DNA from 4 places in the Halomonas sp. R57-5 genome. Region 1 is predicted to be linked to each of the others. Evidence: predicted binding sites of a transcription regulator. Region 1 holds the regulator's gene; each other region holds the start of a gene.
The links. Region 1 encodes FNR, which switches genes on or off when oxygen is low (the NO sensors DNR and NnrR bind a similar motif). Its sites were predicted from a motif close to TTGATNTANATCAA; they were not measured.
Positions count from the first base shown of each region.

Region 2: the regulator FNR is predicted to act here: its motif matches at 2,509-2,522, upstream of HALO_RS02590 (xanthine dehydrogenase family protein molybdopterin-binding subunit).
Region 3: the regulator FNR is predicted to act here: its motif matches at 1,114-1,127, upstream of frdA (fumarate reductase (quinol) flavoprotein subunit).
Region 4: the regulator FNR is predicted to act here: its motif matches at 1,882-1,895, upstream of dsrO (sulfate reduction electron transfer complex DsrMKJOP subunit DsrO).

Region 1 covers NZ_LN813019.1:1,195,611-1,202,391, reverse strand. Annotated here, with positions in the region: gene HALO_RS05390 (heavy metal translocating P-type ATPase) at 1-587, shown strand, start outside; gene ccoS (cbb3-type cytochrome oxidase assembly protein CcoS) at 584-829, shown strand; gene HALO_RS05380 (sulfite exporter TauE/SafE family protein) at 826-1,518, shown strand; gene hemN (oxygen-independent coproporphyrinogen III oxidase) at 1,597-3,030, shown strand; gene fnr (fumarate/nitrate reduction transcriptional regulator Fnr) at 3,113-3,859, shown strand; gene ttcA (tRNA 2-thiocytidine(32) synthetase TtcA) at 3,852-4,763, opposite strand; gene HALO_RS05360 (DNA polymerase III subunit epsilon) at 4,865-5,518, opposite strand; gene HALO_RS05355 (DUF294 nucleotidyltransferase-like domain-containing protein) at 5,524-6,781, opposite strand, start outside.
Region 2 covers NZ_LN813019.1:570,664-575,060, reverse strand. Annotated here, with positions in the region: gene HALO_RS02610 (alpha/beta fold hydrolase) at 1-392, shown strand, start outside; gene HALO_RS02605 (maleate cis-trans isomerase family protein) at 408-1,184, shown strand; gene HALO_RS02600 (N-carbamoylsarcosine amidohydrolase) at 1,235-1,900, shown strand; gene HALO_RS02595 (MarR family winged helix-turn-helix transcriptional regulator) at 1,945-2,424, opposite strand; gene HALO_RS02590 (xanthine dehydrogenase family protein molybdopterin-binding subunit) at 2,634-4,397, shown strand, end outside.
Region 3 covers NZ_LN813019.1:729,024-735,804, forward strand. Annotated here, with positions in the region: gene HALO_RS03295 (anion permease) at 1-980, opposite strand, end outside; gene frdA (fumarate reductase (quinol) flavoprotein subunit) at 1,244-3,031, shown strand; gene HALO_RS03305 (succinate dehydrogenase/fumarate reductase iron-sulfur subunit) at 3,028-3,810, shown strand; gene HALO_RS03310 (fumarate reductase) at 3,823-4,224, shown strand; gene frdD (fumarate reductase subunit FrdD) at 4,221-4,601, shown strand; gene menB (1,4-dihydroxy-2-naphthoyl-CoA synthase) at 4,677-5,537, shown strand; gene menC (o-succinylbenzoate synthase) at 5,537-6,478, shown strand; gene HALO_RS03330 (PAAR domain-containing protein) at 6,696-6,781, shown strand, end outside.
Region 4 covers NZ_LN813019.1:348,576-353,677, reverse strand. Annotated here, with positions in the region: gene HALO_RS01660 (TIGR01244 family sulfur transferase) at 1-286, opposite strand, end outside; gene HALO_RS01655 (MBL fold metallo-hydrolase) at 307-1,221, opposite strand; partial or broken gene HALO_RS23700 (transposase) at 1,389-1,607, shown strand; gene HALO_RS23655 (YgaP family membrane protein) at 1,612-1,686, shown strand; gene dsrO (sulfate reduction electron transfer complex DsrMKJOP subunit DsrO) at 1,979-2,755, shown strand; gene nrfD (NrfD/PsrC family molybdoenzyme membrane anchor subunit) at 2,739-3,968, shown strand; gene HALO_RS01635 (molybdopterin dinucleotide binding domain-containing protein) at 3,961-5,102, shown strand, end outside.

The sequences.
Region 1 (6,781 bases):
TTGGTCTGCATGACGGCGTTCGCGATGACGCTGCGGCGACGATCGCGGCCCTCCAGACCCAGGGGTTAAACGTAGAGCTGCTTTCTGGCGACACTCAGGATGCAGTGGAAAGCCTGGCCAGCCAGCTCAATATTACCACCTGGCACGCGGGTACCAGTCCAGAGGGCAAGCTGGCCCGAATGAAAGAACTCCAAGCCGCTGGCGAAACTGTGGTGATGATTGGTGACGGCATCAACGACGTGCCAGTCTTGGCTGGCGCTGATGTAGCGATTGCCATGAATGGAGCGACAGATCTTGCCCGGACCCGCGCCGATGCGGTGCTGCTCAGCCCACGTCTAATGCGAATTTTTGAGGCCATCGAGATTTCCCGCGCAACGCGGCGTATCATGCGCCAGAACATGATTTGGTCAGTGTGCTACAACGTTTCGGCGCTGCCGCTGGCGGCGATGGGGCTGGTGCCGCCCTGGCTAGCCGCGATTGGTATGTCGCTTAGCTCGCTAGTGGTGGTGGGTAACGCCCTGCGGCTGTCACGCTGGCGCCCCCAGCCCGCACCAACGCTTGGCACGTCAACACCGGTAACCGCATGACGATTCTGTACCTGCTTATTCCGCTTTCGCTGATTCTGCTCGGACTCGCCGTCTGGGCCTTCTTCTGGGCGGTCAAAAATGATCAGTTCGACGATTTAGAAGGCCCGGCGCACCGCATCTTGTTTGATGAGGACGACAACGATCTTCCCCCCGAACAGCGCCGCCAGCGCCCGCCAGCCAAGCAAAAAACCGTCGCACCAAAAGATAAAAACGCCCCCGACGACCAAGAGCCTCGGCCATGAATCCCACAGGGCTTGATCTACCGCCGCTGCTGGCGGCATTCGTATTTGGCTTAATGGGCGGTGCCCACTGCATTGGTATGTGCGGCGGCATTATGAGCGCCCTCACCTTTGCAGTACCCCCCAGCATGCGCCATCCAGCGCGTATGGGGGGGCTGCTACTCAGCTACAATGCTGGCCGTATTATTAGCTATATGAGCGCAGGCGCGCTGGTTGCCCTGCTGGGCACGCTATTTTCGCTTTCCGCCACGGCACGAATGCTGCTTCAGGTGTTTGCCGCGCTGATGCTGATCCTGATGGCACTGTATATCGCCAACTGGTGGAAAGGGCTGCTCAAAGTGGAGGCGGTTGGCCGCCGTCTATGGCGCTTTATCGAGCCTGTGGGGCGGCGCTTAATGCCGGTGGTGTATATCCCTCAAGCCTTCGCGCTGGGCGCACTTTGGGGCTGGCTACCCTGTGGGCTGGTCTACTCCATGTTGGCCTGGAGCTTGGCGATTGCCGACCCGCTCCAGGGCGCGCTGCTAATGGGCGCATTTGGGCTAGGCACCCTGCCGGCGCTGCTCGTCACTGGCCTCGCTGCGCGCCAGCTAAGCCACTTGATTCGCCACCCGGCGACGCGCAGCGTGGCGGCACTAACGATTATCGCGTTTGCGCTGTGGCAGCTCTGGACTCTTACGGCACACAACCTCTAATAGCATGACATGGCTCAATCTTTACGCTTTCGTCACGGGTTAGGCTAGCGGCATTACCTCACGTCGGAGCGCCCCTTCATGCCCGTTCATGCCCCTGCGGTTTCACCTCTTGCCTCGTCTGTGGCGGCAGCGCCCTTGCAGCCGGTGTGGGATGAAGCCCTGCTGCGCCGCTACGACACCAGCGGACCACGCTACACGTCTTACCCCACGGCGCTGTCATTTCACGACCAATTCACCCCCGGTGACCTGACCCAGGCACTAGAGCGTAGCAATGCCAGTCAGCGTTCGCTGTCGCTGTATGTTCACGTGCCTTTTTGTCGCAAGATCTGTTTCTACTGCGCATGCAATAAAATCGCCACCAAGAACACCGCCCTGACCGAGCCTTACTTATCCCGGCTCGACCGTGAAATGGTGCTGACCGCACGCCACTTGGATACATCACGACCGGTGGAGCAGCTACACTGGGGTGGCGGAACGCCGACCTTTCTTAGCTTGAATCAGATGGGCGACCTGATTGATCGTTTGGATGCCCGGTTTGGCCTTTCGTCCTCTGCCGATCGCGACTACGCGATTGAAATAGACCCCCGGGAAGCGGATGTATTTACCCTGCGCCACCTGCAGTCGTTAGGCTTTAACCGCATTAGCCTGGGCGTGCAGGATTTAAGCCCGTTGGTACAGAAAGCCATTAACCGCATTCAACCGCGGGTACTCACCGAAACGCTGATGGAAGAGGCGCATCGCCTGGGCTTTCGCTCGCTCAATCTCGATCTTATTTACGGTTTACCGTTTCAGACAGAAAAGAGCTTTGCGAATACCCTCCGCCAGGTGATTGAACTCAATCCGGCGCGTCTTTCAGTATTTAACTACGCCCATATGCCCGAGCGCTTTGCTCCCCAGCGGCGTATTAATGTCGATGATTTGCCGGGCGGTGAAGAGAAGCTGGCAATTCTGCGCACCACGATTGAAATGCTCACCGCGGCTGGCTACGTACATATCGGCATGGATCACTTTGCCCGGCCTGATGATAGCCTGGCCATTGCTCAGCGCGACGGCTCGCTACAGCGCAACTTCCAAGGCTACTCCAGCCATGCCCAGTGCGATTTAATCGGGCTTGGCGTTTCGGCGATTTCACGTATTGATGACGTCTACGCGCAGAACCCGAGCGATCTGGCAAGCTACGAGGCGGCGTTGGATCAGGGTCAGCTCGCTACTGTGCGAGGCGTGCGGTTGAGTGATGACGACCTAATCCGGCGGGATGTGATTGAGCGGCTGATGTGCGATATGGGCATTGATCTGGCTGCGGTCAGCCAGCGCTGGAACATCGATGCCCCCCGCTATTTTGCCCCCGCTCTGGAGCGTTTACAGAGCGCTGAGCAAGATGGCCTACTGACCCGTAGTGGTGATCGACTTAACGCCACGCCCATGGGTCGACTGCTGGTGCGCCATTTAGCCATGGCGTTCGATACCCATCTTTCTGGGCAAATAGGGCAGCGCTACTCTAAGATTGTTTAATCACCTTATTGCAGGCATGCTAACGGCACCACAATAAGTAAGAATTTGCTAATTTTATCCTGACCCACTCAAGGAGCACCGCATGTTGGAACCTATGAGCAGCCGACGCTCGCTACTCCACGAAGCGCGCTGCCAAACCTGCAGCCTTAGCTCGCTGTGCCTGCCGCTTGCCCTTGAGTTGGACGATATGGGGCAGTTCGATGCGATTATTCGCCGCCGTGCGCCGCTGAAAAAAGGCGAGCCGCTGTTTCGCCAGGGTGATACTTTTACCAGCGTTTACGCGGTGCGTTCGGGGAGTTTGAAACAGGTCACCGCCGAAGGTAACGGCAGTGAGCAGTTGACCAATTTCTACCTGCCCAGTGAACTGGTGGGGCTGGATGGCATTGATGAAGAGCACTACCCCGGTAGCGTTATCGCCCTGGAAACCACCACCGTTTGCGAGATTCCTTTTGACCGCCTGGATTTGCTCTCAGAAGAGATCCCTGAGCTACGTGGCCAGCTGTATCGGAGCATGAGCAAAGAGTTACGCGATGACCGACGCATGATGCGCCTACTCTCGCGAAAAACCGCCGATCAACGGCTGGCCACCTTTTTGATTACCCTTTCGGACCGTTTTCGTCGCCGGGGCTACTCGCCCTACAGTTTTCGCCTCTCAATGCCGAGGGCCGATATTGGCAACTACCTGGGCTTAGCGGTGGAAACCGTCAGCCGCATTTTAAGCCGCTTTCAGCAACAAAGCGTGGTGGCGGTTTCCGGGCGAGAGGTCAATATTCTCGATATGCCGCGTTTGATTACCCTCGCCGAAGAGGAAGAGCAAACGGTTAGCTGACGTTGAAGGCCTGGATGCGACCCGCCAGCAGCTCCGCCTGCTTCGCCTCTAAGCCCTCAAAATCAAACAGGCTTCGGTCTGCCAGCTGGGAGGGCGCAATATTGGTCACCGCTTTAAACATGCTTTCCAGACGGCCAGGGAACTTCTCATCCCACTCGGCGAGCATCTCTTTGACCACCTGACGCTGCATATTAGGCTGGGAGCCGCACAGGTTGCAGGGAATGATTGGGAACGCCATCAGCCGCGAAAATTCCGCAATATCCGCTTCTTTGCAGTAGGCCAACGGCCGAATAACGATATTCTTACCATCATCGGATAGCAGCTTGGGCGGCATCGCTTTCAGGTTGCCGCCGAAGAACATATTCAGAAACAGGGTTTCAAGAATATCTTCCCGGTGATGGCCCAGGGCAATTTTATTGGCCCCAATCTCTTCGGCAAMCCCATACAGCGAGCCGCGGCGAAGCCGTGAACAGAGCGCGCAGGTGGTTTTACCTTCAGGGGTTTTCTCTTTCACCACCGAGTAGGTATCGCGTTCTACGATATGATACTCCACCCCCTGTTTGTCCAGATAGGCAGGCAGCACATGCTCAGGGAAGCCCGGCTGCTTCTGATCCAGATTGACCGCTATCAACGAAAAGTTAACTGGCGCGTTGCGCTGCAAGTTGCGCAAAATCTCCAGCATCGTGTAGCTGTCCTTACCGCCGGAGAGGCACACCATCACGCGATCGCCTTCATTGATCATTTGGTAATCAATAATCGCATTGCCCACTTCTCGGCGCAGACGCTTTTGCAGCTTGTTAAATTCACGCTTCTGCTTAGCATCAGCCTGCACAGCGTCTGGAGAGGCTGCAGGAGCAACATCTGGCGTGTCAAAATGCGGGTCGAAATAATCTAGGGATTGCATGAAATAAGCACTGCCGATAGTGAAAGGCGCTAAAAGAGGAAATATTGCCACATTCTAACAACACTCACCGCCTGACCCAAACACTAGTGCTTCCACCATTCCTATGCCACCTCCGCCATAACGCGCTGTAGGCGCATATACAGAAGTGCGCTGGCGGTTGCCTCGGCAAGCACGCTTTGCACACCCATGGCAGGCACCTGCCAGCATGCCAGCGCCTGGGCGAAGCTGCTGGGCGCTTCTACCTCCGGATGCAAACGCCGCAGTTGGCGCTGATGCAGTCTCGCCACATCAACCTGGGCATTGGGTAGCGCAAAATTCAGCCGCTTAGTCAGTAGTGTATTCAACGCTCCAATGCGCTGCTCCAACTGCCAGCCCACTATGGGCCGGTTGCCGATAAATTCCACTAACGCGCTCAAGTTATCACTGCTTGGCGGCTGCACCTCCCCTGCCTCACATAGCAAATGATGACGGCGCAGCTTCGCACTTTCGGGCTGTTTCGTGCTGCCTAACGTCATCACAAAAGCGCGGCTGGTTCGTACCTGCTGCTGGCTCAGCACCACCGCCGCCAAGCTGATCACCGGCGATGCCGACGTGAGCGTTGTCGTACAGACGAGGGCTACCAGCTCATCGCCCATATAAGGTTGAAACAGCCACGCATAGGGAGAATCCGCACAACGCCGACGATCACTTTCACGGCGCAGTAAGGTGCGCAATGAACCGCTAAATAGCCCTACGTGTCGATCTAACAGCCGCATTCCGCTCACGAATACTCCAAATGATAACGATGGGAAAGCCGCTGCTTAAAGTCTTTGACAATATGCATCGCTTCGCGCAATAGGTCGCGCTCCAGGGAAGAGAGATTTTGCACCACCACACGGTTAGCGCGGCTGCCGTTTTGGGCGTTGACGTCTGAGGCACCGGCTTGATGACCGGCAGGCGTCTCCAAAACGCTTAGCTGCTGTTTAAGACGCAGCTCGGAAAACAGTGCCAACGCTTCACCCAGGTCATCGGCAAAGCGGCGATCCAAACGGCCATCGGCGGCCAGGGCGTCAAGCCGGTCGAGTGTTGAAGTGGCTTTAATCCGCCGTTCAAGTGCCATGGTGCGCACGCCGTGAACAATCGGGAAAATGCCGCCTTTCTTAATATCGATACCGTGCTGGGGCTTTTTCAATGAGCCAAACAGCGTCAGCGGCGTCGAGAAACGCAGCGCCGTGCGGGCGAAATAGGAGAGCAGCAGCTCATCGCCCGAGCAGCGTTCAAACAGCTCTTCGCGAACGCTTTCGAGTAGGCTTGGGTTACCCGCCACCGCATGGGCATCGAGCATAATCGCCAGCTTCATCAGGCTGTCGCCATCACGCTCCCTGGCCCACTTGGCGATATGGCCTTTCCACTGCGACACCGTGGCCACCCACTCGGGGTTAGACACCATAATATTGCCGGGGCACGGCGGATAACCGAGCTGAATCAGCGTATCAGTGAGCGTCTGCATATGGCTTGTAAGGTCAGGCCACTGGGTTTCATCGGCCAGAATCAGGCCGTTATCCTGATCCGTTTTGAGAATCTGTTCACCGCGCCCTTCGCTGCCCATCACCATCATGCAGCTCTGCCCGTGGTAGCGTTCATTAATGGTGAACTCCCAGGCTTTACTGATGATGCGACCGTTCAGTGCGGCGAGCAGATCCATCGCAAAGCGCAGCTTAACGCCCTGGGCCATCAGCGCTTTGACCAGCTCCGGGGTACGCTGGCTGGCGGCTGCAAGCGCCTCTAAGCTGGTTGCCTGCTCTACCTGCAGACTCACCACATAGCTACGGCTTGAGAAGTAGCTAAGCACGTCAGTGAGCTCAACAACGCCTTTCAAGGCGTTTTGCTCCATCACGACCACCCGGGCCACTTTATGGCGGGTCATCAGCACCAATACCTCAAATAAATACTGATCCGGCGCGACAGTCACCAAATTAAAATGGGCAATCTCATCCACCGGCGATGTTACCGCGCTGCCCTGCAGCACCAGGGCATTG
Region 2 (4,397 bases), 630 kb from region 1:
GCAAGCTGCCCTGGTACGTGGATTCGATTCGCGACTGCACACGTGGTGCCGATATCGAGACCATGCGCCACTACTGCCCCACCTGGAGCGACGAGCAACTGCGATTACGCGCCGAGTGGTTACACACTTGCTTTGAGCCAGCCATCGTTCAGGCGTTTGAAGAGTTCCACAGCGTCGATATCCACCAGGATTTCCCCGCTATCAAAGTGCCCACGCTGCTGATGTGTGCAGGCAAAGGCGGTGTTATCCAGGATGAAGATCGCGCCGAAATACGCGCCCTTCTACCGACGGTTCGTATTTCTACCGCGGAACAAGCGGGTCACATGATTCCCTGGGATGACTTCGACGGTTTTTTTGCCGCGTTTGAAGACTTCCTGGGCAGCGAGCTCTAAGAGAGGCCAAATACCATGACCAGCAACTATATAAAGAACGAGATCAAAAGCTACCGTATCGGCCAGATCGTCCCCAGCTCCAATATCACCATGGAGACCGAAATACCCGCCATGCTTACGGCGCGGCAGTTAATCCGCCCGGAACGCTTTACCTTTCACTCCAGCCGCATGCGCATGAAGAACGTCAGCAAGGACGAACTGGCTGCCATGGATGCAGAGTCGGATCGCTGCGCCCTGGAGCTTTCTGATGCAGCGGTGGATGTGATGGGGTATGCCTGCCTGGTTGCCATTATGGCGATGGGGCCCGGCTACCACCGAGAGTCGCAAAAGCGTCTGCGCAGCCGCACCGAAGAGAACGGCTGCGACACGCCGGTGGTCACCAGCGCCGGTGCTCTGGTTGATGCCCTGGGTGTGATGAAAGCCAAGCGCGTGGTGGTAGTGGCCCCCTACATGAAGCCGCTGACCGAAATGGTGGTCGACTACATCCGTCAGGAAGGCATTGACGTGCTCGACTACCGGGCGCTTGAGATCCCCAATAACCTGGATGTCGCTCGCCACGATCCCGCCAATCTCCCCGAAATCGTCGCCAGTCTCGATTTAAGTAACGTGGACGCCATCGTCTTGTCAGCCTGTGTGCAAATGCCATCGCTGCCGGCCGTCGCCAAGGTCGAAGCCCTGACCGGCAAGCCGGTGGTTACCGCAGCTATCGCCACCACCTATGCCATGCTCAAGGCACTCGACCTGGAGCCCATCGTACCGGGCGCAGGCGCCCTCTTGTCAGGGGCTTACTAACGAGATCAGGTACTTATTGACGATATAGAGTGCTGATTAAGGAGACGACCATGTCGCCACACACGACTGATAACAGCGATGGCGTTAGCGATAACACTGCCACGGACAACTACCGAGGCGTGTGGGATGGGCGCATCGGTTTTGGCAAAAGGCCCGCGCTGCTGGTGGTTGATTTTATGCAAGGCTACACCACACCAGGTTCGCCGCTATTTGCCCAGGGCGTGGTGGATGCGGTGGCCAATATGCCGCCGCTACTCAATACCGCACGGCGCACTGGCACGCCTGTTATCCACACCAACATCCTTTATCACGCCCCGGATCAAATCGATGGCGGCATTTGGGTCAAGAAGGCGCCGGTCATGCGGGCGATGGTGGCGGGCAACCCTTACGCCGAGTTCTGCTCCGAGGTGGCACCCCGTGAAGATGAGCTGGTAATGACCAAGCAGTATGCCAGCGCGTTCTTTGGCACCTCGCTCGCCTCCACGCTGGTCGCCATGGGTATCGATACGCTGATCATCACCGGCTGCTCCACCAGCGGCTGCATTCGCGCCACCGCCGTTGACGGCGTACAGCACGGCTTTCGGGTGATGGTGGTACGTGATTGCGTGGGCGATCGCCACCCCGCGCCCCATGAAGCCAACCTGTTTGATATCGATAGCAAATATGGCGATGTGATTGGACTGGATGAAACACTGGGATACTTAATGAAGCGTTAGGAGTATCCGAAAACGCAGGTGAAGCGGACGTCTCTGTTGAGTCATCAGTCCGCGTTCATTTTTTCCAGCAGATGCATTAAGGCAACCCGCTCTGCCGGGTTGAGATTTTTCATGGTCTGATCGCTAATTTGCTTGGCACTGGGAACCATAGCCTCGACTAATGTCTCCCCGGCCTCAGTGATCACGACCATGACTTTACGTTGATCATTGGGGTCGGTGGTTAGCGAGATCCACCCCCGCGCTTTAAGACGTTTAATGACGCCACGGATAGTGGCGGGATCAATCGCCGTGGCGTTGACGATATCGGTTAACGAGCTGGGGCCGCGCTCCATCACCGTGCACAGCGTTACAAATTGAATGGCCGTGAGCTGTTTATCGCTGCTGTAGCGCTGAAAAATAGCCGTATGCCGCTGGTAGGCTTTACGCAGTAGATGCCCTACTTGCTCAGAAAAATCATACCCCTGCTCTGAAGGCGTGGGGTGCTCACCGGAAGACGAGTGTTTGAGCGCACTATCCGTTGTCATTCCATATCCTTAATCTATTAGCGACGACGTGTATCGAGTATGGCACTGGTTAACAAAATGATGCATCAACGCTTTAAATACTGCTTGCGCTGGATCAATTCATCATGCTTTTATGGCGTACACGCTATAATTTTACCTTAGTTATCGCTCTTTCATCACCTAAAATTCATCCGCACTGATCATCGTAAACGCGAGCGTGGGAGGCAGACATGGCTGATAAATCAGACTATACAAGAGAGTCACTGCTGTATGGGTCTGATGTTCTGGTGATCTATCGCGACCCGGTTACGCCCCCCAAGCCCGCGCCCGGACAGCCAGGTACACACTCAAACTTCACCCCCCATGAGCCTGAGATCTTCATTGCCGTGCTGAGCGATAGTCATATCGTGGCTTTCAACGGCCACGTAGACCTGGGCACTGGCATACGCACGGCGCTCGCTCAAATTGTCGCAGAAGAGCTTAGCGTCGCGTTCGACGGCGTCACCATGGTGCTGGGCAACTCCGTTGAAGCCCCCAACCAAGGCCCCACCATAGCCAGTGCATCGATTCAGATCACTGCCGAGCCTCTACGCCGAGCTGCGGCACAGGCGCGGGAGTACCTATTAACCCTGGCAGCAAAGCACTTTGACACTGAGCGCTCACTACTTAGCTGCCAGAACGGCGCTATTACGCCAAGTGATAATAACCGCTCATCCGTTAGCTTTGGGGAGTTGCTGCAGGGCMCCCGTCATGCATTAAAGCTTGCCGATGAGGTGCCGCTTAAGCCGGTCAGCCATTATACCCTGGTCGGCCAATCGACCTCCCGCGTGGATATACCCGCCAAGGCCACCGGGCAATTGACCTTTATCCACGACCTACGCCTGCCCGACATGCTGCATGGACGAGTGATTCGCCCGCCTTATGTAGGCCATGATAGCGGCGACTTTATTGGCAACAGTTTAATCGCGGTAGATGAAAGCTCTGTGGCGCATTTGCCAGGTGTGGTAAGCGTCGTGGTGGTCGGTGACTTTGTTGGCGTGGTGGCCGAGCGTGAAGAGCAGGCTGCTGCCGCAGCCAAACAGCTAAAGATCCAGTGGCGCCCAATCGAAGGCTTGCCTCAGTTGGACAACATAGAGCAAGCACTGCTCGACCTGCCCAGCAAACAGCGCATACTCCTCGAAGAGGGTGATCTCGATAACGCTCTGGCCGCCGCGCAACATCCGCTCAATCGTCACTATGTGTGGCCTTTCCAACTGCATGGCTCTATCGGCCCTTCGTGCTCCGTCGCCGATGCCAACGAAGATGGCCTTCACGTATGGTCGGGCACCCAAAATCCACACAGCCTGCGCGCCGACCTCGCCCGCCTTACCGGTTTGGATGAAGGCGTTATCACCATTACCCGCATGGAAACCTCGGGCTGCTATGGCCGCAACTGCGCCGACGACGTTGGCGCCGATGCCGTGCTGCTCTCTCAGGCGGTGGGTCGACCTGTTCGTGTGCAACTAACCCGTGAGCAGGAGCACACCTGGGAGCCTAAAGGGGCTGCTCAGTATATGGCCATTCAGGGCGGCTTAAACGCAGATGGCAGCCCAGCAGGCTATCGCTTTAATACGCGCTACCCCTCTAACAGTGCGCCCACCCTGGCACTACTGCTAACCGGTGCTGCCTCACCTATTGATATCCCCTTTGAAATGGGGGATCGAACGTCGGTGCCGCCCTACAGCTACCCTCATCGCCAAATAGTGTGCGACGACGTCCCGACCCTGGTGCGTGCCTCCTGGCTGCGTGGCGTCTCGGCGCTGCCCAGCACCTTCGCCCACGAAAGCTATATTGATGAACTCGCCTACTTGGCGGGTGAAGATCCTGTCGCCTATCGGTTGCGCTACTTAACCGATAACCGCGCCTGCGAGCTTGTCGAAGCGTTAGCCGAACGTGCGAACTGGAAACCCTGCACCGCTAACGCCAATCCGAGTAGCGATGGCGAGTGGCGCTAC
Region 3 (6,781 bases), 470 kb from region 1:
CCGGTTAACAGCATGCCGCAGATCACTAGTAGACCAACCAGCGATCCAGAGATAATGTCGCCCGCGAAAATCCACAGCAGCAGGGCGGAGACCACCATAATGATCAGTATTATTTCATGGCGAGTCAGTGCCCCCAGCTTGGTTAACTCCTGCCCTGCCCAGTCGGAAATTTCATTACCCGCTTTTACTTCGGGCGCGCATAGCCAGTAGCTCAGCAGCGGAACTAGCAGAAGCAGCAAAATGCCGGCTGGTGCTACCGCCATAAACCACTGCCCCCAGTTGATATGAATACCGGTCGCGCTTTCAGTTAGCGCGATGGCCAGTAAGTTCGGGGCCAGAGCGGTCAAAAACAGCGAGCTAGTGACGCAGGTAGAAGCAAGCGCGGTCCACATCAAAAAGCTGCCCATGCGCTTCATGCTGGGGTCGTTGGGATGCGAATCGTAAAGCGGCGGCAGGTTACGAATGACCGGATAGATCGTGCCCGCACTGCGCGCCGTATTGGAAGGCGTAAACGGCGCCAGAATGCCATCGGCAATCATCACCGCATAACCCAGGGTCAAAGTACGCTTCCCCATGGCTTTGACTAGCCAGAGCGATATCCGCCTGCCCAGGCCGGTTTTCTCATACCCCAAGGCAAACATAAAGGCACCAAAAATTAGCCATACCGTAGAGTTGGTAAAGCCCGACACCGCCCATGAGAATGCTTGGTTAGCGGCACTGAATCCGTCAGCCGTCAGTTGCTCCGGAGAGAACAGCACCCACCTTGAAAGCAGTGCCACCAGGGTAACGCCGATCAGGCCGACCACCGCCCCAGGCAAGGGCTCGAGAATCAAGCCAACCACGCAGCCAAGGAAGATGGCGAAAAAGTACCACGCGTGAGGCGCTAGCCCCTCGGGTGTAGGTATCAGCGCGACGATAATAGCGACTGCTAACGGTGCTAACAGTTTCCATCGTGGCGAGGGTTGGGCATTGGTTGTCATGCTGCACCTCTCTTTAGTCTTTCTTGCTGTTTTTATTGCCTGGCGGATAGGTATCTGCCCTGCAGTGAGTGGCTTGAAGAGTAGGGCCTGTGGCACGCGGGTAACAGCAATACCTAGTCGATTTTCTACTTGCTTGACGCACGTCAATAGTTCTTTGGACTAATGAGCAGGGCCTGCCAATAGCGTGGTAAGTTCGAAGAATGAAAGGGCACCGAAGAGTGTCGCTACCACCACCTTTGACTTGGCTAACGGAAGGAAACGTCATGCAGCAGCGAGATTTCGATATCGTGATTGTCGGTGGGGGTGGCGCAGGCTTGCGTGCTGCCATTGGGGCTGCCGAACAGGCCAAAACCCAGGGCACCCCTCAGCGCATTGCGCTGCTGTCCAAGGTCTATCCCATGCGTTCCCATACCGTGGCTGCAGAAGGCGGTGCGGCGGCGGTTACCAGTGATGAAGACTCCCACCAGGCGCATTTTGATGACACCGTTTCCGGCGGTGACTGGCTGGTTGAGCAGGGGGTGGCTGACTACTTTGTTCKCCACGCCTATCAAGAGCTGGTGCAGATGGAGCGCTGGGGCTGTCCTTGGAGCCGTAAGGACGATGGTCAGGTGCAGGTGCGCCGCTTTGGGGGGATGAAAACCGCCCGCACTTGGTTCGCCGCCGATAAAACCGGCTTCCATATGCTTCACACCCTGTTTCAGACTTCGCTGAAATACCCTGAGATCGAGCGTTTCGACGAATACTTCGTGCTCGACCTGGCGGTACACGAAGGTGCTGTGATTGGCGTGATTGCCCTACAAATAGCCACTGGCGAATTAACCGTGCTGCGCGCCAAAACGGTGATTTTGGCCACCGGCGGCGCGGGGCGTTTATTCCGTTTCAACACCAATGCGGGCATTGTCACTGGCGACGGTATGGCGATGGCCTACCGCCATGGTGTGGCGCTGCGGGACATGGAGTTTGTTCAATACCACCCCACCGGCTTGCCCGGCTCCGGCATTTTGATTACTGAAGCGTGCCGGGGGGAAGGCGGTATTCTGCTCAATAAAGAGGGCTATCGTTATCTGCAGGATTATGGCCTTGGCCCGGAAACGCCGCTGGGTAAACCGGAAAACAAGTATATGGAGTTGGGCCCGCGGGACAAACTCTCCCAGGCCTTCTGGCAGGAGCAGCAGGCAGGCCGCACCGGTAAGTTTGGCGACAGCGATGTGGTCTATCTCGATCTGCGTCACTTGGGTGAAAAGTACATTCTGGAGCGCCTGCCGTTTATCTGCGAGCTGGCCAAATCCTATATCAACGTCGACCCGGTGAAAGAGCCCATCCCCATTCGCCCAGCGGTTCACTACACCATGGGCGGTATTGAAACCAATCCACAGTGCGAAACCTCCATTGCCGGGCTCTACGCCGCCGGGGAGTGTGCTTCGGTGGGTCTGCACGGCGCCAATCGATTGGGCTCTAACTCGCTGACGGAGCTGTTGGTGTTTGGCCGCCTGGCCGGTGAGCAGGCAAGCAAGCGCGCAGCACAAACCGAGTGGGCCGATGAGCGCCTGCTGGAAGCCCAGGGCGACCGCCAGCAAGCCAAGCTGCTGCGGCTATGTGACGGAACGGGGAGCGGCGAGAACTGGGTGGAACTCAAGCACGCCATGGTGCAGGCCATGGAGAGCGGCTGTGGGATTTACCGCACCGAAGAGGGCATGCGCCATTCGCTGGATACCATGCGCCAACTGCGTGCGCGCTTCAACGAGATCCGCGTTAACGATACCAGCAAGATTTTTAATACCGAGTTACTGGAATGTCTTGAACTGGAGTGTGGACTGGATATTGCCGAAGCGTCTTGTTTGGGCGCGCTTGAGCGCCGTGAGTCCCGCGGTGCCCACCAGCGCTTGGATGAAGGCATGCAGAAACGTGATGACGTTAACTACCTCAAGCACAGCCAGGTCTTTTACCAAGGCGATGCCCATGCCGAGCTGCGCTGGCAGGACGTCGATGTGCAATTCTCTGCCCCGGCGGAGCGGGCCTATGGCGATGCGGGCAAGGGGGAGAAGGCATGAGTATCGATCAGATGAGTACTAACTTAATCAGTACGAAGAATGTCAGCACCAAGCATATTAGCGTCAAACGCTACCTGCCTGATAACTCGACTGAGACGTACTGGCAGGCGTATGACCTGCCGGTGGATGACAGTACCTCGCTGCTGGATGCCCTCAACCATATCAAGGAGCAGCTCGATAGCACCCTGAGCTACCGCTGGTCGTGCCGTATGGCGATTTGTGGCTCCTGCGGGGTCATGGTGAACGGCATTCCCAAGCTGGGCTGTAAAACCTTCCTGCGCGATTACGAGGGCGATATTCGTATCGAGCCGTTGGCACACTTCCCCGTGCAGCGGGATCTGGTGGTGGATATGGAGATCTTCCTTGAACACCTGGCGGCGGTGAAGCCCTACCTGATTGATGACAACCCCGTAAAACCTTACGACCCCAGTGCGCCGGAAACCTATCAACAGACGCCGGAGCAGCTGGAGCGCTACAAGCAGTTCGCTAACTGCATTAATTGCGGTCTCTGCTACTCCGCCTGCCCCCAGTTCGGGCTTAATCCAGAATTCCTTGGCCCGGCGGCATTAACGCTGGCTCACCGTTACAACCTGGACAGCCGAGATCACGGAAAAAAACAGCGCATGGCCGAGCTTAACCGCCACGACGGGGTGTGGAGCTGCACCTTTGTGGGCTTCTGTTCAAAAGTGTGCCCCAAACACGTTGACCCCGCCGCTGCGGTCAATCAGGGCAAGGTCGAAGCAGCCAAACACACGCTTATTGCGCTGTTTAAAGGGTAGGGGAGGAACATCATGGATAAATCATCATCGCAACGCCTGCCGCCGCTGAAACGCAATTGGTGGCTGAAGCACCGCTTTTTTAAACTCTATATGCTGCGCGAAGCCACGGTGCTGCCGCTGGTGTTTTTCACGCTCTGTTTACTCGCTGGTATGGTCGCTCTTCTTCAAGGGGCGGAGAGTTGGCAGGGGTGGATCGCCTTTATGGGCTCTCCCATCGTATTAGTGCTGAATCTTCTGGCGCTGGCCGCCAGCCTGTTTCACGCCGCCACCTTCTTTGTGCTGTTCCCGCGGGTAATGCCGATTCGTATCGCCGGGCATAGCCTGCCCGATCAGGCCATTGTTGCTGGGCAGTGGGTGGGCGTAGTCGTGGTCGCGCTGCTATTTTTCTGGCTATTGGGGAGGAGTGGGGCATGAACAAACATGATGTTCAGCATAAACAAGCCTTTGATGAGCCGCTTTGGTGGGGGCTATTTAGCGCGGGCGGCGTCTGTTTCGCAGTTTTACTGCCCGCCGTGATTCTGTTTATCGCCGTTCTACTGCCTTTGGGCCTGCTGCCTGCTGGGGCGCTGAGCTATGAGCGAGCATCGGCACTGCTGTTCAGCGTACCGGGCTTTCTGTTTGTGGGGGCGGTAGTTTGCTTGCCGCTATTTCATGCTGCCCACCGCCTGCGCCATGGGATGTTTGATATCAGCGTGGGCAATGACGCACTTAACAAAAAACTGATGTACGGTGGGGCTGCGCTGTTAAGCATTGTGGCGCTGGGCTTAGTCGTTACAGGTATGCTGGCTTAAGCGATTCACTGCAAACACCCCATCCCTGATAAAGAAAAACTAACTAAAAAACCTGACAAAGAAAAAGAGACTGGCATGATTAACGGACTCACTGAATCAGAACTCTATGCGCCGGTAGAGTGGCAGGATCGCTCCGGTGGCTATCAGGATATTTTGTATCACACCACTGCCGATGGCATTGCGCGGATCACCATCAACCGCCCCGAAGTGCGCAACGCCTTTCGCCCGTTAACGGTGAGCGAGATGGCCCAAGCGCTTAACCGCGCCCGCCACGACAGCACCATTGGTGCGATTATTCTCACCGGTGCCGGCGATAAAGCGTTCTGTTCCGGCGGGGATCAGCGCATCCGTGGCGACTACGGCGGCTACCAGGATGAAGAGGGCACCCACCACCTCAACGTGCTGGATTTCCAGCGCGATATTCGCACCTGCCCGAAACCTATTATCGCCATGGTGGCGGGTTATGCCATCGGCGGCGGTCACGTGCTGCATATGATGTGCGACCTGACCATCGCCGCCGATAATGCCATCTTTGGCCAGACCGGCCCTAAAGTCGGCTCCTTTGATGGTGGTTATGGCGCCTCTTATATGGCGCGCATTGTTGGCCAGAAAAAGGCCCGGGAAATCTGGTTTCTGTGCCGCCAGTACGATGCCGCCCAAGCGCTTGAAATGGGGCTGGTCAATCATGTGGTGCCCCTGGCAGAGTTGGAAAAAGAGAGCGTGCGCTGGTGCCGCGAGATGCTGCAGCATAGCCCTATGGCACTGCGTTGCCTGAAAGCTGCACTCAATGCCGATTGTGACGGACAGGCCGGGCTTCAAGAGCTGGCGGGTAACGCCACCATGCTCTACTACATGACCGAAGAGGGGCAGGAAGGGCGTAACGCCTTTAACGAAAAGCGCCGCCCGGACTTCACCCGCTACCCGCGCAACCCGTAATGCAGCTGGCGCTTTACCGCTACTCTCTACCGCTACGCCAGCCGTTGATGTTTAAAGGCAATCGGCTGGCCAGCAGAGAAGGGCTACTCGTTTCCATCAATGGCCAGTGGGGCGAGATAGCCCCGCTGCCTGGCTTCTCCACAGAAACCCTCGCTGAAGCACAAGCTGAAAGCCTAGCCTGCCTTAATGCCATTAAGCGCGGCGAGAAAGCCGCTCCAACGTTACCTTCAGTGCAGTTTGGTTTCGACTGTGCCCAGCGCCTGTGGCCTGTAAATCTTCCCGCGTCGTTGTCGCCCTACCCACTGCTCCAAGGTGCGCCCGCGGAATTGATGCTTTCGCTGGATACTATCTTGACCGGCTGGGGGGCTTTGCCGCCGCCTAGACTCAAACTCAAGGTAGCACGCTACGCCATGGAAGAGGAGCTGGCGCTGATCGAACAGCTCGCAGCCCGGCTACCCACTACCAAGCTGATTCTGGATGCCAACGGCGGCTGGACGAGGGAAGATGCCCGGCGTTTCTGCGAATGTCTTCCCCTTGATCACATCGATTACCTGGAAGAGCCCTGCGCTGCCTTTGTCGACACCATTGCCGTGGCTGAGGCAACGGGGGTACCTATCGCCCTGGATGAAACGCTATCCCGCAGGGAAGAGTGGTATGGCCACCCCCAGATTAAAGCCCTGGTGATCAAACCCACCTTGATTGGCTCGCTAAATGCCTGCGAAGCGCTCGTTAAAAGGGCGCGAGCGGATAATCTGCGTGTAGTGATCTCCTCCAGCTTTGAATCCGATTTAGGCCTTGTGCAGCTTGCCCGTTTGGCAAGTGAGTGGGCGCCTGATGAGCCGCCTGGGTTGGATACGGGGCATTGGTTAGCTGAGCGAGTTACCTCTGCCTCCGGTGAGGTAATGACTGATAGCTTGAAGTGCCTTTATCATAACGGCTGAGCGTTTCCGCAATTAACTTCCTCCCCCGATAGCATTATCCATTGATTCGAATTCCAAATCCTCAGTTTTATTAATATCAATATTTACTGCACAAGGCCAACCTGATATTTTGAATAACAATCAGTTCAGTTTGGAGCAGATGAACTGAGATTGATGAAGTTGACGTTTCGTTTAGCCAGCTTCTTTCTATGGGTCTAGTTAGGAAAATTATACCGCCATGGAACAAGCCAAGTTGGGCGATCAGGTTGCTTGCTCTTGTAACGGAGGCCCTCACCGTATTGTCAGTGCGGCTTCGACCGCTTT
Region 4 (5,102 bases), 850 kb from region 1:
TTCGGCAGAAGCCGAGCACGGGGGCCTTTGCAGAATGCAGCACATCTGAATAGGCGTCGATGTCCGCCTTTGCGTATTCCCCAGGCTTTACGGGAACTTCATGCCAGGCCATGCCCAGTGATTTGGCCTTAGCCTTGAGGGCATCGGGATCCGGCTGGTCATCACTTTCCCCGCGCGGGCGATTGGAGATAATGGTGCGGAACCCTTGTTCGGCAAGCTGTTCAAGTTCGTCGAGGCGAGGTTGTGCTGCCACGTAAAGGCGATCATCGAGTGGTTTGATATCCATAGGTTACCTCCTTGGTCGCTTTAGGAACGCGCCTCATCATCCCAGGCGGCCCCCGGTAGAGCATCGAGGGGAATCTTCAGGTAACGACGACCATTATCCTCTGGCTCTGGCAGGTCGCCGCCCCGGATATTGACTTGCAAAGCGTGCAGGATCAGTTTCGGCATGGGCAGCTTGGCGTCACGTTCGTTACGCAAAGCGATGAAGCTTTCCGCTGTCGGGCTGTCTTGGAGATGAATATTGGTTTCGCGCTGGACACTCACCGTGCTTTCCCACTCTGGCTCGCGATCGCCGGGCATGTAGTCGTGACCGGTAAAGAGCCGAGTGTCGTCCGGCAGTGCCAGGATGGCCTGAATGGAATCCCACAGTTTGTGAGCATTGCCCCCAGGGAAATCGGCACGGGCCGTACCACCATCCGGCTGAAACAGCGTGTCGTGCACGAACGCCGCATCGCCGATGACGTAGGTGATCGACGCCTTGGTATGGCCGGGCGAGAACATAATCCGGCCTTCTATCTCGCCCACGTGGAAAGTATCGCCCTCTACAAAAAGGTGGTCCCACTGTCGGCCGTCATCCGGAAAGTCGGGCCAGTTGTATATATCCTTCCATAGCGCTTGCACTTGCGTAACGTAAGCTCCTATAGCCGTTGGTGCCCCTGTCTTTTCCTTAAGATACTGTGCTGCCGAAAAATGGTCGGCGTGTGGATGCGTATCGAGTATCCAGTCAACGATGAGCCCCTCCCGTGCGACGTAATCTAGTAACTCATCAGCATGGTGGGTTGCAGTGGTCCCTGACTTCTCATCAAAGTCCAGGACAGGGTCAAGGATGGCACAGCGCCGTGTCGCAGGGKCACTGATAATATATTGAACGCTTGAGGTTCTTTGATCGTAAAAGCCGGCCACGTCCGGCCTGCCTGGTGAGKGTCGGAAATTACGCATATTCTTCCTCATTCTCCATTTTAGTTACAAGCCTAGACCATATTGGAATAACAAGAAAACAATGAAACATGTTTATACAAACATCAAGTAAAAGTGACATCTCCCCCTCTGATTGGGTTGCGCTACACTTTAGATTTCGATCCTACTAGCAAGGAGCACGGACATGCATGAGCGTTAGCACACAACAGTTCATAGGTCTCTTGGGTGAAGCAGATGCGGGGCTGCCTATTAATGAGCCATACCGTCGGCATGGTTTCTCGGAAGCAAGTTATTACTTATGGTGCAGCGAATTGGGTGGAATGAGCTAGCCAGATTCCAAGCGACTCAACGAACTCGAAGTCGCGAAGACAAGATTAAAGAAGCTTTTCACTGAGTCGCTACTGGAGATGATTGCCGCTAGCCACCGGGCTATTTAACTTCTGCCCAGCTTATAAATTAATAGGCATTAATACATGTAAAATTTAATAGTGCCTATTAAGCAAACAAAACCATAGAAAAAGCGCTTGCCATGTTTATTGGGGCAAGCGCTTTTTTACATATGCGCGCTAAAAAATTCCCATGTAACAAGCTAATTACTTAATGCTAGATGAAATTCCATATACAGAACAGCTACTTAGTCATTTAACATTAAGAGAGCATTAAGCGATATATCATAACACATTGACACGTATCAACTTTCTACCTTGAGCAAAGGCGTAATCTAAGGGTATTCCGACATTCGCCCTGCGAATGCCGTTTAATTCGCCAAGGAGGCGCTATGGACGCAATACGTCGCTCGCTCTTGGGTCAAATGGCACGCTTAAGTGCAGGCGCTGCGCTGATGCCGTTTTCAAGCCTTGCCCAAGCTGGCATTAATCAGCAACCTGCCCGCCGCGAAGGCGACCCAACTAAACGCTACGGTATGCTTATCGACTTACGCCAGTGCATCGGCTGCCAAGCCTGTACGGTGTCGTGTCATATCGAAAACGCTGCACCGCTGGGACAGTTTCGCACCACGGTCTCCCAGTATGAAGTACAGCATCAGGAAAGCGGCGAATTAGCCACCTTTATGCTGCCCCGGCTGTGTAACCACTGTGAAAACCCACCCTGCGTCCCGGTCTGCCCTGTAGAAGCCACTTACCAGCAGCAGGATGGCATTGTGGTGGTCGATAGCGACCGCTGCGTAGGGTGTGCCTATTGCGTCAATGCTTGCCCCTACGATGCTCGCTTTATTAACCAACGCACTCAAACCGCCGACAAGTGCACCTTCTGTGCCCATCGTCTAGAAGCCGGACTATTGCCCGCTTGCGTTGAGAGCTGCGTAGGCGGTGCCCGCGTGATTGGAGATATGCGCGATCCTCAAAGCCAAATCAGCCGCATGATTCATGAACATCGCGATGCATTGATGGTGCTACAACCAGAAAAAAACACCCTTCCTCAGGTGTTCTACCTAGGCATGGATGAGCGCTTCACCACGCGTCCTAAGGCCGAGCCCGTTGCGCTCGAAGTACTCGACCCCCACGGTCAGGAGATGGGCTATGAATTCCACCATTGAGCTACTGGCACCGCGCTATGACATCGCCTGGTACCCGTGGGCGGTTCAGTACTTTTTTATGATTGCGGTTTCCTACGCCAGCCTATGGCTAGCCGCCCCAGCACTGGTATTCGGTAAAAAAACCTGGCTGCCTACCGCACGTCTGGCGCTAATCGCTTGCGTTAGCACTACGCTAGTGGCGCCCGTTGCGTTACTCGCGGATTTGCACCAGCCACTGCGGTTCTGGCACTTCTACGCTTACGCCAATAGCCACTCGTGGATGTCGATTGGCAGCGTTGTTCTGCCGCTTTATTTGGTTAGCGTGCTTGGCCTTGCTTGGTTGGCATGGCGGCCCGCGCTGCAGGCACAGTGCGGCACTCCAGGACTCGGTGGCATGCTAGCCACCTGGCTTTCACTGGGCAGTGGCACAACGCCACGAGCAATAGTCGCGGTGGTAGGTCTGGCTGCGCTGGGGCTTTCCAGCGGCATTATGCTTTACACCGGTGCGGAACTAGCAATCGTAAAGGCCCGTCCGCTTTGGAACACCGTGTGGCTACCGCCCATGCTGGCGACCACCGGATTTATCGCCGCCTCCGGTCTGGTGTTAGTGCTGAACAGGGTTAGTGGGCTTTGTTCGCAAACCGCTATACGACAGATGCTGTATGTGCTGCTAGTGGCCTGTGCGCTAGCAGGATTGATCGCGCTTAGCTGGTTTTTAGATGGCGTAAATGCCCACGTAGGCTCAGTCGCCACCGCGCTGGAATCCGTGCGCCATAGCGCCTCGTGGCGCAACACTGCCCTCTGGGGAGGCATTACCGGCATCGCGCTGTTTGCCGCCGTGTTGTATTTATTGACTCGCCCTACCCTGCGCCAGCCCGGGCCGAGCGGCGCTCCAACCTCTAGCCAGCCAGCACTGTTTGCCTGGGCATGGTTGCTAGGCCTCGTCGCCATACACATGGGCTGGATGTTTCGCTGGGTGGTACTGATGGATGTTCAGCATGTGGCGCGCAATAGTGCCGGATTTCACCACTATGGTATTCCCGCCGGCTCTTCCGGCATTTTAGGCATTGTTGGCACCTTCGGTCTCTGGCTCGCCGTTATTCTCCTGATTGAACTGTTTATTCCCTGGCGACAGGCCCAACAAGGCGGCCTTATAGCAATGCCAACCCACGCTGCCCAAGATGCTTCTACTCATCCTCTCACCGCTAAAAAAGGAGCGTCTAGTCATGTCTAAGTCTGCTCAAGACCCGTCACGCCGCCGTTTTCTAAAAGGCGCTGCCGCCGCTGGTGGTGCAGCCACCTTTGCCGTGGGCTATGCCGACCCACTGGCAAAAATGGCCAAGGGCATTACCGGTAGCGCGGGTGAAAAACCCAGGCACAATATTCATGGCAACTCGCTGACCCCAGAATACCGCGTCGATTTAGACACTGGCGAACTCACCTTAACCCCCGGCCAGCGAGTCGCCTTCACTATTTGTTACGGCTGTACTACTCGATGCGGCGTGAGAGTGAGGGTCGATGACACCCTTGGCGAAGTACTGCGGGTATCAGGCAATCCCTACCACCCGCTGTCCGCCGACGACCATTTACCTATGCGTACACCGGTGGCGGATGCACTGCGTAGTGTTAGCGCCTATGGTGAACAGGGTCAGATAAACCGCTCCACCGCCTGCGCCCGTGGCAACGCCATGATGAGCCAAATTACCAACCCTTTCCGAGTCGACAACTGCCTGAAACGAGTAGGTGAACGTGGTAGCCGTCAATGGCAGAAAATCTCCTTTGAGCAGCTAATTGAAGAAATCTGCGAAGGCGGCGACCTGTTTAACGAAGGCCACGTTGATGGACTGCGCGATATTCGCGATCACGACACCCTGATTGACCCTGACAACCCTGAATATGGCCCCAAGGCCAACCAATTAATGGTGATGGAAGCCACTGACTACGGGCGTTCAGACCTACTCAAGCGCTTTACCCTCAATGCCTTTGCTACCCGCAATTATGGTCACCATGGCGCTTACTGTGGTTTGGCTTTCCGCATGGGATCTGGCGCGGTGATGAACAATATTGTCACCAACGCCCACGTTAAGCCAGATATCCAAAACGCACGCTTCATCATGTATATCGGCTGTGCGCCCAGCCAAGCGGGCAACCCGTTTAAACGCCAAGGCCGCTTGATTGCCCAAGCCCGTGCAGCCGGTACGTTGGAGTACGTGGTGGTCGACCCAGCGCTCAATGCCGCCACCTCCCACGCAGCCGACAACAACCGCTGGGTGCCTATTCGTCCTGGGACAGACAGCGCTTTTGCCATGGCAATCATCCAGTGGCTACTCGACAACCAAGGCTATGCTAGTGACTTCCTAGCTCTGCC